Regions from separate parts of the Liquorilactobacillus nagelii DSM 13675 genome, predicted to be linked through region 4. Evidence: predicted binding sites of a transcription regulator. Region 4 holds the regulator's gene; each other region holds the start of a gene.
The links. The regulator Rex, encoded in region 4, represses fermentation and respiration genes when NADH is low (regulators of the CRP and FNR family bind a similar motif). The targets are predictions, from matches to a motif close to TTGTGAANTANTTCACAA.
Positions count from the first base shown of each region.

Region 1: a site for Rex is predicted at 1,238-1,255, ahead of adhE (bifunctional acetaldehyde-CoA/alcohol dehydrogenase). Genes of this name have one in related genera too.
Region 2: a site for Rex is predicted at 1,171-1,188, ahead of pdhA (pyruvate dehydrogenase (acetyl-transferring) E1 component subunit alpha). Genes of this name have one in related genera too.
Region 3: a site for Rex is predicted at 1,920-1,937, ahead of G6O73_RS05430 (iron-containing alcohol dehydrogenase). Genes of this name have one in related genera too.

Region 1 is NZ_CP049304.1:1,043,399-1,046,607, forward strand. Features, by position in the region: gene G6O73_RS05465 (acetate/propionate family kinase) at 1-1,028, opposite strand, end outside; gene adhE (bifunctional acetaldehyde-CoA/alcohol dehydrogenase) at 1,295-3,209, shown strand, end outside.
Region 2 is NZ_CP049304.1:1,948,973-1,952,181, reverse strand. Features, by position in the region: gene mnmG (tRNA uridine-5-carboxymethylaminomethyl(34) synthesis enzyme MnmG) at 1-1,086, shown strand, start outside; gene pdhA (pyruvate dehydrogenase (acetyl-transferring) E1 component subunit alpha) at 1,436-2,536, shown strand; gene G6O73_RS09825 (alpha-ketoacid dehydrogenase subunit beta) at 2,539-3,209, shown strand, end outside.
Region 3 is NZ_CP049304.1:1,036,271-1,039,479, forward strand. Features, by position in the region: gene G6O73_RS12785 (FRG domain-containing protein) at 146-295, shown strand; gene G6O73_RS05430 (iron-containing alcohol dehydrogenase) at 732-1,907, opposite strand; gene G6O73_RS05435 (protein-export chaperone SecB) at 2,265-2,681, opposite strand; gene G6O73_RS05440 (helix-turn-helix domain-containing protein) at 2,681-3,209, opposite strand, start outside.
Region 4 is NZ_CP049304.1:1,509,555-1,512,763, reverse strand. Features, by position in the region: gene G6O73_RS07655 (ABC-F family ATP-binding cassette domain-containing protein) at 1-582, opposite strand, end outside; gene G6O73_RS07650 (redox-sensing transcriptional repressor Rex) at 818-1,468, shown strand; gene G6O73_RS07645 (CPBP family intramembrane glutamic endopeptidase) at 1,505-2,140, opposite strand; gene groES (co-chaperone GroES) at 2,314-2,598, shown strand; gene groL (chaperonin GroEL) at 2,663-3,209, shown strand, end outside.

The DNA of each region.
Region 1 (3,209 bases), 470 kb from region 4:
CGTTGACTAACCAGTTCACGCAAATGGCTATCATTTTCACCGATTCCACCAGTAAAAACTAACGCATCTGCACCACCAAGCTCCAACCAGTATGCACCAATGTAGTCACAAATTTTTTTGACAAACATTTTAACGGCCAATGCCGCCTGCGGATTAATTTCTGCTTCGCGTTCAATCTCTCGCATATCACGACTAGCTTCCGAAACCCCCAGCAAACCAGAACGCTGATTTAAAATTTTCATACACTCATCCATATCTGCAAAAGCATGGTGTTTCAATAAATAAACTAAAGCTGAAGGATCGACATCTCCGCAGCGAGTACTCATCATTAAACCAGTTAATGGTGAAAAGCCCATCGAGGTATCACAACTCTTGCCGTTTTTAATCGCACTAATCGAAGCACCTGAACCCAAATGCAGCGTAATTAATTTTAAGTCTGTTAGTGAACGTTGTAACAGTTTTGCCGCTTGTTGGGCCACAAAACGATGACTAGTTCCATGGGCGCCATATTTTCTAACTTTATATTTACGATAGTATTCCATTGGCAAAGCATACAAAAAATTTTCTGGTGGCAAATCAGTATGAAAGGCTGTATCAAAAACTGCTATTTGTGGACAACCAGGGAGTAAATTTTGGGCATCACGAATTCCGGCAACATTAGCTGGATTGTGCAATGGTGCAAGCTCATTAATACTTTCCAACTTGATCATCATCGCCGGTGTGATCTCAGTTGAGCAATGAAATAACTCCCCTCCAGCAACAATCCGATGACCGATGGCTGCAATTTCTGTCGACTGAGTAATAATCTTATATTTTTTTAAAAGTTTTAAAGCAAGTTCAACTGGCGTTAATTTTTCCGTATAGTGATGTGCAATTAAAGCTTGATCCGATAATTTGATTGTCACCAATTGATTATTTTCATCAGCATAATCAACCATAATCTTTGCCAAACGTTCTTCTTGCGGCATCGAAAACAAACTAATTTTTAATGATGAGCTACCTGAATTAATTGATAATACTTTTTTCATTAATCAAAACTCCCTCTAAGTCTGTGATTATATTCACATAATATGATAGCACTAGAATAATTTTTGTCAATTATTTGTTTTTTGATTTAAAAACAGGCTATATTATAGGTAATTATCAGAAAAGTGTTTTAATTAATTGAATTTTATTTTATTTTGTAAAAGTGTTGTAATTCACAATAAAAAGCGGTAATATAAATTTGTACCAAAAATAGTGATTAATTTCACAATTAACTAAAGTCAAATTTACGTTTAGGGAGGATTTCCACATGACGGTTACAAAAAAGGTTAAAAAGACCCTTTCTCCTGAAGAAAAGGCGAAACAATACAAAAAAGCTGAAGCTTACACTGGCAGCTTGGTTGAAAAGGCTTTAATTGCTGAGAAAGCTTATGCTTCCTATACTCAAGCTGAAGTCGACAAAATTGTCGCAGCTGCTGCTTTAGCAGGTTCCGAAGCAGCCTTGCTACTGGCACATGAAGCAGTTGATGAAACGCAACGTGGGATTGTTGAAGATAAGGATACCAAGAACCGATTTGCTACCGAAAATATTTATAATTTAATCAAAAATGAAAAAACTGTTGGTGTAATCGGTGAAAATAAAGTTGCTGGTCAAGTTAAGATTGCGGCTCCTCTAGGAGTTTTAGCTGGGATTGTACCCACAACTAATCCAACTTCAACCGCTATGTTCAAGACATTAATGGCTCTTAAGACTCGCAATGCGATTATCTTTGCTTTCCACCCACAAGCCCAAAAATGTTCTGCGCATGCAGCCAAAATTTTATATGATGCTGCAGTTGCAGCTGGTGCTCCTAAGGATGTTGTCCAATGGATCGAAACACCAAGTTTGGATAACACTACTGCATTAATCCGCAATCCCAAAATTGCTTCGATTTTAGCTACTGGTGGTCCGGGCATGGTTAACGCCGCATTGAAATCCGGTAATCCTTCCATGGGTGTTGGTGCTGGTAATGGTGCAATCTTTGTTGATCATACCGCTGACTTAGATCGAGCAGTTGAAGATTTATTATTATCAAAACGCTTTGATAATGGGATGATTTGTGCAACAGAAAACTCAGTTGTCGTGGAAGCCCCTGCTTATAATGCATGGCTGAAGAAAATGGAAGCTAAAGGAGCTTACGTCGTTCCAAAGAAAGACTATCAAAAAATTGCCGATTTCGTTTTCAATGACCGACATGGAGTTAACGGCCCAGTAGCTGGTAAGCCCGCAACTTGGATCGCTGCTCAAGCAGGAGTTGAATTGCCAGCTGGCAAGGATGTTTTATTATTTGAACTCGACCCAAAAAACATTGGCGAAAAACTTTCATCAGAAAAACTTTCACCGCTCCTGTCAGTTTACAAAGCTAAAGATCGTCAAGACGGAATTAAAATTGTTAGTGACCTGCTCAACTATCAAGGTGCTGGTCACAATGCCGCGATTCAAATCGGTTCACAAGCCGATCCGTTCATCAACGAATACGCTGACCAAACCAAAGCAGCTAGAATTTTGGTTAATCAGCCAGATTCACTTGGCGGTTTAGGTGATATTTATACTGATGCTTTGCGTCCAAGTTTGACGCTCGGAACTGGATCATGGGGGAAAAATTCATTGTCACATAATTTATCTACTAATGATTTATTAAATATCAAAACTGTTGCTAAACGTCGAAATCGTCCACAATGGGTTCGTTTACCGGAAAAAATCTACTATGAAAAAAATGCGATTTCTTATCTGCAAGACCAAGTTGAACATATTAAGCGCGCCTTTATCGTTGCCGATCCCGGGATGGTAAAATTCGGCTTTGTTGACAAAATCTATGAACAGCTGGCTTTACGTGACGAACCGGTTAAGACTTCAATTTATGGTACTGTTAACCCTGATCCAACATTAGGCCAAACAATTGAAATTGCCGAACAAATGGCTCAATTCCAACCTGATACGATCATTGCCATTGGTGGTGGTTCAGCGTTAGATGCAGCTAAAATTGCCCGGTTCATCTATGAATACTCACTTGATCAACCAGTTGGTTTCTTAGATAGCTACGAAAAAGTCAGCGAACTTTTCACTCGTTTACAGCAGAAATTCATTGATATTCGGAAACGAATCGTTAAATTCCATCATCAATTAAATACAAAATTGGTAGCTGTTCCAACTACTTCCGGTACTGGTTCAGAGGTTACACCAT
Region 2 (3,209 bases), 440 kb from region 4:
ATTGAAGGCGTTGGTCCACGTTATTGTCCGTCAATTGAAGATAAGATTGTTCGTTTTGCTGATAAACCGCGGCATCAGATTTTTATTGAACCTGAAGGAAGGGAAACCGATGAATATTATCTCCAAGGTCTTTCAACATCATTACCAGAAGAAATTCAACAGGAAATGACTCATTCGGTTCAAGGCTTGGAACATGCACAATTGATGCGACCAGGCTACGCTATTGAATACGATATTGTTTCTCCTTATCAATTGCGACCAACATTGGAAACTAAGCTGGTTAAGGGCTTGTATACTGCTGGTCAGACTAATGGAACTTCAGGCTATGAAGAGGCAGCTGGACAAGGAATGTTAGCTGGAATTAATGCTGGCTTGCATGCTTTAGGCAAAGAAGAAGTTATTTTGAAGCGTAGTGATGCCTACATTGGAGTTATGGTTGATGATTTGGTTACTAAAGGTACCAACGAACCATACCGACTTTTGACGTCGAGAGCTGAGTATCGGTTGATTTTGCGCCATGACAATGCTGATTTAAGATTGACAGAGTTAGGTCATAAAATTGGATTAATTTCTGAAGAACGTTATCAGCAGTTTTTAGCAAAAAAAGCAGCTATAGCGACTGAAAAACAACGATTGGAAGAAACGCGAATTAAACCAAATCAGCAGGTCAATGACTTTTTAGCTAAGAAAGGTTCAGCACCGCTGAAAGATGGTGTAATGGCTAGCGAGTTTTTGCGGCGGCCAGAAGTTACTTATGCAGATTTGCAACATTTTATTCCTGCTCCATCGCACCCGCTTGATGCTCGAATTGTTGAACAAGTTGAAATTCAGTTTAAGTATGCTGGTTACATTAAAAAAGAATATCACAAGGTCGAAAAACTTAAGAAAATGGAAGCTAAGAAAATTCCAGAAAGAATTGATTACGCAGCTATTGAAGGTTTAGCGACTGAAGCACGACAAAAATTACAAAAGATTCAACCAGAAACTTTGGCACAGGCTAGTCGAATCAGTGGTGTTAATCCGGCAGATTTATCAATCCTGGCGGTTTACATTGAACAGGGTAAAATTGCTAAAGTTGCTGACTAAATTTGAGACTTTTTGGGTAATGGCTAAAACATTATGTTTTAGTCTTTTTTTGTACTGATAATTATTTAATCTGCACTTAACTTTTTGTTAAAAAAATCACAAAAGTAACAGATTTAATAAGTTTTTTCTAACTTTTAATTGAAATTAGGTTAATTAGCAATCGAACCGATTGAAATAATAGATTGTTAACAACCTAACAATCTTTAAAACAAACATATTTGGCGTTAAAATAATAATGTAAGCGGTTATAAAGCTGGAATCCAAATAATATTTCACAAGTATTTTATATGTTATATTGATACTAGAGATTTTGCTCTCACAGGATTAGCAACTCAAGGAGGTTGGATATATGTCTAAAAAAATTATTGATTTTAGTCAATTAGATAAAATGGCTAAAGAGTTTAAAACGGTTAAAGTTTTAAATGAAGACGGGGAAATTATAAAAAAAGACTGGGAACTTGATTTAAGTGATGAACAGTTGAAAGAATTATTCCGACAGATGATTTGGTCGCGAACATTGGATGAACGTTCAACAAAATTAAATCGTCAGGGGCGGCTTGGTTTTTATGCTCCAACAGCAGGCGAAGAGGCGAGTCAAATTGCTTCAAACTTTGCGATGGACAAGGCTGATTTTCTTTTACCAGCCTACCGTGATGTGCCGCAACTGGTGTTACATGGGTTGCCATTATACCAAGCTTTTCTTTGGTCACGTGGTCATGTTGATGGCAATAAGTATCCAGCTGATTTGGCTGCTTTGCCGCCACAGATTATTATTGGGGCGCAGTATGTTCAAGCAGCTGGAGTTGCCTTGGGAATTAAATTAAAGGATCAGCGACAAGTAGCCTATACCTATACAGGCGATGGTGGAACTTCCCAGGGTGATTTTTATGAAGGAATTAATTTTGCGGGAGCTTTTGAAGCCCCAGCCGTTTTTGTTGTGCAAAATAACGGGTTTGCAATTTCAGTTCCGCGTAATAAGCAGACCGCGGCGCCTACACTTGCCCAAAAAGCTGTGGCTGCTGGAATTCCGGGAGTTCAAGTTGATGGGATGGATGCGTTAGCTGTTTATGAGGTAACGAAAGAGGCTCGTGAATATGCTACAGCAGGAAATGGCCCGGTTCTAATTGAAACTCTAACTTATCGCTATGGACCACACACACTTTCTGGGGATGATCCTAAACGCTACCGGACGAAAGAAACTGATGATTTATGGCATCAAAAAGATCCATTAGTCAGAATGCGTAAATATTTAACCGCTAAGGGTCTTTGGTCGCAAGAAGAAGAAGATGGATGGGTTGAAGCGACACGTAACGAAATTAATGAAGCAATTAAAAAAGTTGAAAATATGCCGAAACAAAAAATTAGTGAATATTTGCAAAATGCCTTTGTAGATTCACCGGCAGAGATCCAACAAGAAATTGAACGTTATACTGCAAAGGAGGCCAAATAGTCATGACAAAAACGACAATGATTAAAGCGATTACGGCAGCAATGGATGAAGAATTAGCCCGTGATGACAAAGTGCTTGTTTTTGGTGAGGATGTTGGTAAAAATGGTGGTGTTTTCCGGGCAACTGAAGGATTACAGCAAACTCACGGCGAGCAACGTGTGTTTGATACACCACTTGCAGAATCAGGTATTATTGGATTAAGTACTGGTTTAGCGCTGAAAGGTTTCCGACCAGTTCCCGAAATTCAATTTTTTGGTTTTGTTTTTGAAGCAATGGATGAAATTGCTGGCCAGCTATCTCGGATGAGATTCCGATTGGGTGGCACTCGCAAAATGCCAATTACGATTCGTGCTCCATTTGGTGGTGGTGTGCATACGCCCGAATTGCATGCTGATAGCTTGGAAGGATTAATTGCTCAAGTTCCTGGCTTGCGGGTAGTGATTCCTAGTAATCCTTATGATGCAAAAGGGTTATTGATTTCAGCAATTCGTTCTGATGATCCAGTTTTCTTCCTAGAACATATGAAACTTTATCGTTCAATTAAAGCTGAAGTTCCAGATGAAGCCTATACTGTTCCGTTGGATCAAGCAGCCGTAGCCCATGAAGGACAAGATATCACTTTAATTAGTTATGGTGCAATGGTTCAAGAGTGTTTGAAAGCTAGTGATGAATT
Region 3 (3,209 bases), 470 kb from region 4:
TTCAAAAATATTAATAACATTGCTAGCGTCTTTAGGCAAAAAAACTCTCCGGATATACTCGTGAATATTCATTCACTAATGAGTACATGCGAAGGTACGCAAATGATTTTAACAATTTAGAAAATAATTTTTTCACCTGTCTTATATGCAACATTTTGGCTTGCCAACTGGGTTATTAGATGTAACAACTAATGATCTTGTGGCTCTTTATTTTGCCTGTCAATCTCATATTGATTCTAAAGGAAATGAAGCAAATGGGACAGTTACCATGTTTATTTTAACAGAACGCAAATAGTGATGACTACACGTACTACAGTAGTCGTAGTGATCCGGTAGAAATCTTGTCAACACTAGTGTTAATGGACGAAGCCAAAAAGAAAACCATTTATGACAGTATATCTTCTTATAATAAAAACGTTGACGCTTTGTTGAATCATTTATAACCATAGTTGGTACATGTATAAGGTCAAGCAGTTTTCAAGGGACTACTATCTGATACAGTAGAGTAATTCTAACCCCTTTGTTTTCACTAACTTAAATTTACATTTTCTGTGCTTATACTAACCAGTAACTATAATTTTAAAATCCGTGTCCTCTACAAGTCTATGGTTATGAGCCGACACGAATTTAGCAATTTCCATAATAGAATAAAAATAATCCCCTTCCGAATGTCTTTAGTAAAGATATTCACAGGAGATTATATTGAAGGAAATTATATTATTGTAATGCGACTAGAATTTACCATCATAAGCTGCTTGGAAAATCTTGACAATGTCCGCTTGGTTGCCTTTACGTGGGTTAGAAAAGGCATTCCCATCTTTCAAGGCGTTTTTAGCCATCAATTCAAAATCTGCTGGTTTAGCTCCAATTTCTTTGATTGTTTTAGGAATACCCACATCTGCTGCCATTTGCTTCATTGCTTTAATTGACAACATCGCTGCATCCCTAGTTGACAAGCCTGCTGTATTTTCACCCATAAACTTTGCTAATTCAGCGAACCTGTCTGGGCAGGCAATTAAATTGTACTCTTCAACATATGGCAATAACAAAGCACAACAGACACCATGAGGCGCATCATACTGACCACCCAATTGATGGGCCATGGCGTGAACGTAACCTAGATTTGCGTTATTAAACGCCATTCCAGCTAGCATTTCTGCTTCAACCATTTTGGTTCGGGCCGCCAAATTATGACCATTAGCAACCGCTTCACGTAATGAGCTTTCAATTAATTTAATAGCTTCAATGCACTGGGAATCAGTAATCGGATTATGGTCAACTGAAACATAAGGTTCGATTGCTTGGACAAAAGCATCCATCCCTGTAGCAGCAGTAACTGATTTGGGAACATCCAACATCAATGTTGGGTCATTAAATGATACTAGTGGAATATTCCTCCAAGAAACAACCACAAACTTCAGATGAGTTTCTTCATTAGTAATAACCGCATGACGTGTCAATTCAGAACCCGTACCCGCAGTGGTATTAACCGCAATTAGCGGTGGAAGTGGTTTGGTCAATGTTTCAATACCAGCCAGTTTGGTAATATCATCGCCGTTAGTTAAAATAATCCCGGCACCTTTACCAGTATCATGTGAAGAACCTCCGCCAACAGTAATAATTGAATCTGCTCCACTTTTCAGATAGAGTTGCTTAACTTCTTCAATGTTATGCACTTTAGGATTAGGCTCAACTCCTTGATAAATCACATAGTCAATCCCCGCCTGCTTCAAAGAAGCAATTGTTTGTTCAACTGGCCCGTTTTTCAGTTCTTTCAAAAACTTTTCGGTGACGATTACTGGCTTTTTCATACCCAACATTTTTGCACGGTCACCAATTTTCGAAATCACGCCTGGGCCAAAGAAATTAACACTTGGCATTAAGAAATCATAGCTACGTTCTGACATAAGCATCTTCCTTTGTGATATTTTTTACAAGTCCACCATAGTTCAATTCGACCATAATGTCTAGTCTTTCATCGACTTTTTTTATTTCAAGTAATCACTTGTGATTTTTTTTCGAAGATACTTGTAATTATAGACCCGCGGAGGCTTATTATATGATAGGCTTTACTATATCTTTATCTTGTTGAGTTAACATCACTAACATTGATCGTCGGCAAGCTTATAACCAGAAAATTTATTGGATGTCGTTGTCAATGTTGCAATAATAGACGGCCATAGGGTTTGCGTGCCAAAGTGTTTAAAATTATAACCCCCTCGAATATCTATAATGTAATAATAAAGATATTCGAGGGGGTTATTTCAATTTTTTTCATCTTGTTGAGCTAGAACTTTATTAACATTGATTGTTGGCATATTATAGCCCGGAAATTCGTTGGAGGTTGTTGTCAATGTAGCGACAATAGCACGTGCATAAGGATAAAGAATAGCAACTGCATTATTACGTACCAAAGTGTCCAAACCAACCTCGGTAAGATCTTCATCAGGATTATAAACAAAGGTTCCTATTATAGAACAATTAACTTGGAATGGAATATCTTTGCCATCTAAAGAACCGACCATAACCGATAGTGTGATATTAATATCACTGTTTTCTACATTAATTTTTGTTGTTATCTTAGGTTCTAGCGAAATAGGGTCTGTTACAGTTTCAAACCTTGGATTTCGTTTATACTCCATTGCTATAACCTTATATCCCAAGAATTGTAAAACACTCATTATGCAACAACCCCTAACGTCTTGTCATTAAAAAACATATTATCTTCGCACAGCTGCAAGGTGTTATAGAAAGTACTATCAGAAACATATGCATGAGTATCAAACTTGTTAGACACTGAATGATCTGACATTGCTTGCAAAATATCAGGCAGTTTCTTTTGATAGTGATAGTTTTCCTCAATAGACTTAAATAAAACATCCTGGTATTTCACTTGTATCCGTTGATTGTTTTCAATCTGCGTTAATGATGAGGCTCCGATTCCAAGCAACTTAGCAAATTCTCTGACTGACAGATTTAATTTTTCACGCAATTTTCGAATGTTTTCAGGAGTCATGTAGCCTTTGCGTTTCCTGTAAGCGTTAAACCCTCTTCTCACATTTTCCATTGGATCATTGAAATCTCCCCACAACTCTCCATTTTTATCTTGCCAATAGTGATTCATCACTAATAAATCAGATTCATCTTTAACTTTTATGACCTCTGGTTTCCAAATCTCGTTATAATTTTCAGTAGTTTCCAATTCAGGG
Region 4 (3,209 bases):
GGTTGGTTCATCGAGAATTAGCAAGTCTCTTTTTTCCAATAAAAGCTTTGCTAAAGCCAATCGAGTTTTTTGCCCGCCAGAAAGGCTATTAATTTTTTGCTGATAATCTTTTTCATCAAATTTAAATCCATGTAAGACTGAACGAATTTCTGCTTGATAGCCATAGCCGTTATTTTCCTTAAAATCGTGTTGCATTTGATCGTATTGTGCCAACAAACGTTGATATTCTTTTGAATTAACTTTCTGTGAATCACTAGCGATTTTGTTTTCAAGTTGGTGAATCTTTTCTTCCATTTTTCGTAAGGGCTCAAAAACAGTTAACATTTCTTCATAAATTGTGTTAGCTGAGACTAAACCGGTATCTTGAGCAAGATAACCAATTGTCAAATTTTTTGCGCGCGTTATTTGGCCTTGATCCGCTGGTTGTTGGTCCATTATTATTTTTAATAAAGTTGATTTGCCAACACCATTTCGGCCAACCAAGGCAATTCGTGAATTTTCTTGGATGTCTAAATCAATATTTTTAAAAAGGACATCTGCTCCAAACAGTCGAGCAACGTGTTGGACTTGTAGTAAAATCAATTAAATCACTTCCTCAGAGTAATTTGTGAAGCTGGTTTCTAAAAGCTTGTGAATTATTAAAAAAAGCTAGTCTTCTGATTGCATACGAAACAAAATTAGTGTAGCATAGTTAAGGAAAAAATAAACAATACTTTGTTTTGTAAATTGTGAAAAATGGTGGTTGAGCTTTTTTATTTAACAAGACAGTTGTTAAATTTATCAAAAAAATCATTAATCTCTTGAAAGGAGAAAAATTATGGCAAGTAATAAAATTCCACATGCAACGGCTAAACGATTGCCGATTTATTATCGTTACCTGCATTTTTTGTCAGATGCGGGTAAACAGCGTGTATCTTCAACCGAATTAGCTGATGCAGTTAAGGTTGATTCTGCAACAATTCGGCGCGACTTTTCGTATTTTGGTGCTCTTGGAAAGCGGGGCTATGGGTACGATGTTGAAAGTCTGTTGGCCTTTTTTCGGAAAACTTTAAAGCAAGATAAGTTAACCAATGTAGCTCTAATTGGCGTTGGCAATTTGGGTCATGCATTGTTAAATTATAATTTTCACCAGAGCAACAATGTGCGTATCAGTGCAGCTTTCGACATCAATGAAGATATCACTGGTACAATTCAAAGCGGCGTTCCAGTTTATCATATGGATGATATGAAAGAACAGCTTACGGTTCAGCAAATTGAAATTGTTATTTTGACAGTACCAGCACCAGTTGCTCAAGAAGCTACTAATGAGTTGGTAGAAGTTGGTGTTAAGGGAATTTTGAATTTTACGCCATTAAGAATTACAGTTCCAAGTACTGTTCGTGTTCAAAATGTTGATCTAACCAATGAATTGCAGACCTTAATTTATTTCTTAGATAAATTTGGCTCACATAAGGAAAATGATGCCTAATTAGTCAAAGCAGCCGCAAGTGAGCGGACTGCTTTTTTATTTGAAACTAAGCATGACAATTATTAAGTTCATCACCATGTGAGCAATCATCGAAGTTTGTACTCGACCACTTTTGGCATAAATCCAGCATAACATTCCACCAATAGCTGCATAAGTAAGAAAATGACCATCAGCATGGACAATACTAAAAAGCAGGCATGAGATAATACCAGCTATAAAAGGACTGGTGAGGGTCACTAAATTACCAAAAAGCACTTTACGAAATACTAATTCTTCCATAATTGGAGCAGCAATGAGCACATATAATAAATAAATCGGGTAATGTTTGATAATAGCTAGCATAGCAGCTGTGTTTTGTGAAGCATCAGTTTGGTGCAGAATTAAGTTTTCTAACCAAAAACAAAGTTGTTGAGTGGCTAAAAGAAGAACGGCTCCACCAAAACCTAAGATTAAGTTTTGCTGCTGCGAAACTGATTTTTTTTCTAACCAATTTTGATAAGTTGCAAATTGCCGATTGATAAAATACATTGCAATGCTTCCCGTTACACCGATAATAGTTAATAAATAGTAAAGGCTGGAACTAGTTCTAAAGTAATGATCGATAATTGTTGAGCAGATTGAAACGATTAGGTAGCTAATTAATAGCCACATGGAATTTTTTTTCAACGCCATTAAACGGCCCTCCTTAGCTGAATTACTTTGGTCATTATACCATAATTTAGCAGTTGCAATGTTCGAGTGATAAATCACTTGCAATTAAAGCACAAATTGATTATAGTAATAACTGTGGTTAGCACTTAGAGATACTGAGTGCTAAAACATAACTAATATTGGAGGGATACAGAGTGCTTAAACCTTTAGGAGATCGCGTTATTTTAGAAGTTCAAAAAGATGAGGAAAAGACAGTCGGTGGAATTGTCCTAGCAAGTAATGCTCAGGAAAAACCACAAACTGGCAAAATTGTTGCAGTAGGCGATGGTCGTGTACTGGATAACGGAGAAAAGGTAGCTTTGTCGGTTAAGCCAAATGATTTGGTTATCTTTGACAAATATGCAGGCACTGAAGTTAAATATGAAAGTAAGCAATATTTGGTTGTGCACGAAAAGGATATTGTTGCTATCGTTGAATAGTTTAATTTTAATATGATTCAAAAAATTGTTTTTATTTAAATTTTGATGATGAGGTGAATTTTTAATGGCAAAAGAAGTTAAATTTTCTGAAGATGCACGGACAAAATTACTTGCTGGGGTTGATAAACTAGCTAATACCGTTAAATCAACTTTAGGACCAAAAGGAAGAAATGTTGTTTTAGAGCAATCATATGGTTCTCCAACAATTACTAACGATGGTGTCACAATTGCTAAAGCAGTTGAATTAGCAGATCATTTTGAAAATATGGGCGCAAAATTAGTTTCTGAAGTAGCATCAAAGACTAATGACGTTGCAGGTGATGGAACTACAACCGCTACAGTTTTGGCACAGGCAATTGTGACAGAAGGAATGAAAAATGTTACAGCTGGTGCTAATCCAGTTGGCATTCGTCGGGGAATTGAATTGGCTACTAAAAAAGCGGTTGATGCATTACGCGAAATGTCACATAAAGTTGAATCAAAAAGTGATATTGCACAAATTGCATCAATTTCTTCTGCGAATGAGGAAGTTGGCAAGTTAATTGCTGATGCAATGGAAAAAGTTGGTAATGATGGAGTTATTACAATTGAAGAATCAAAAGGTATTGATA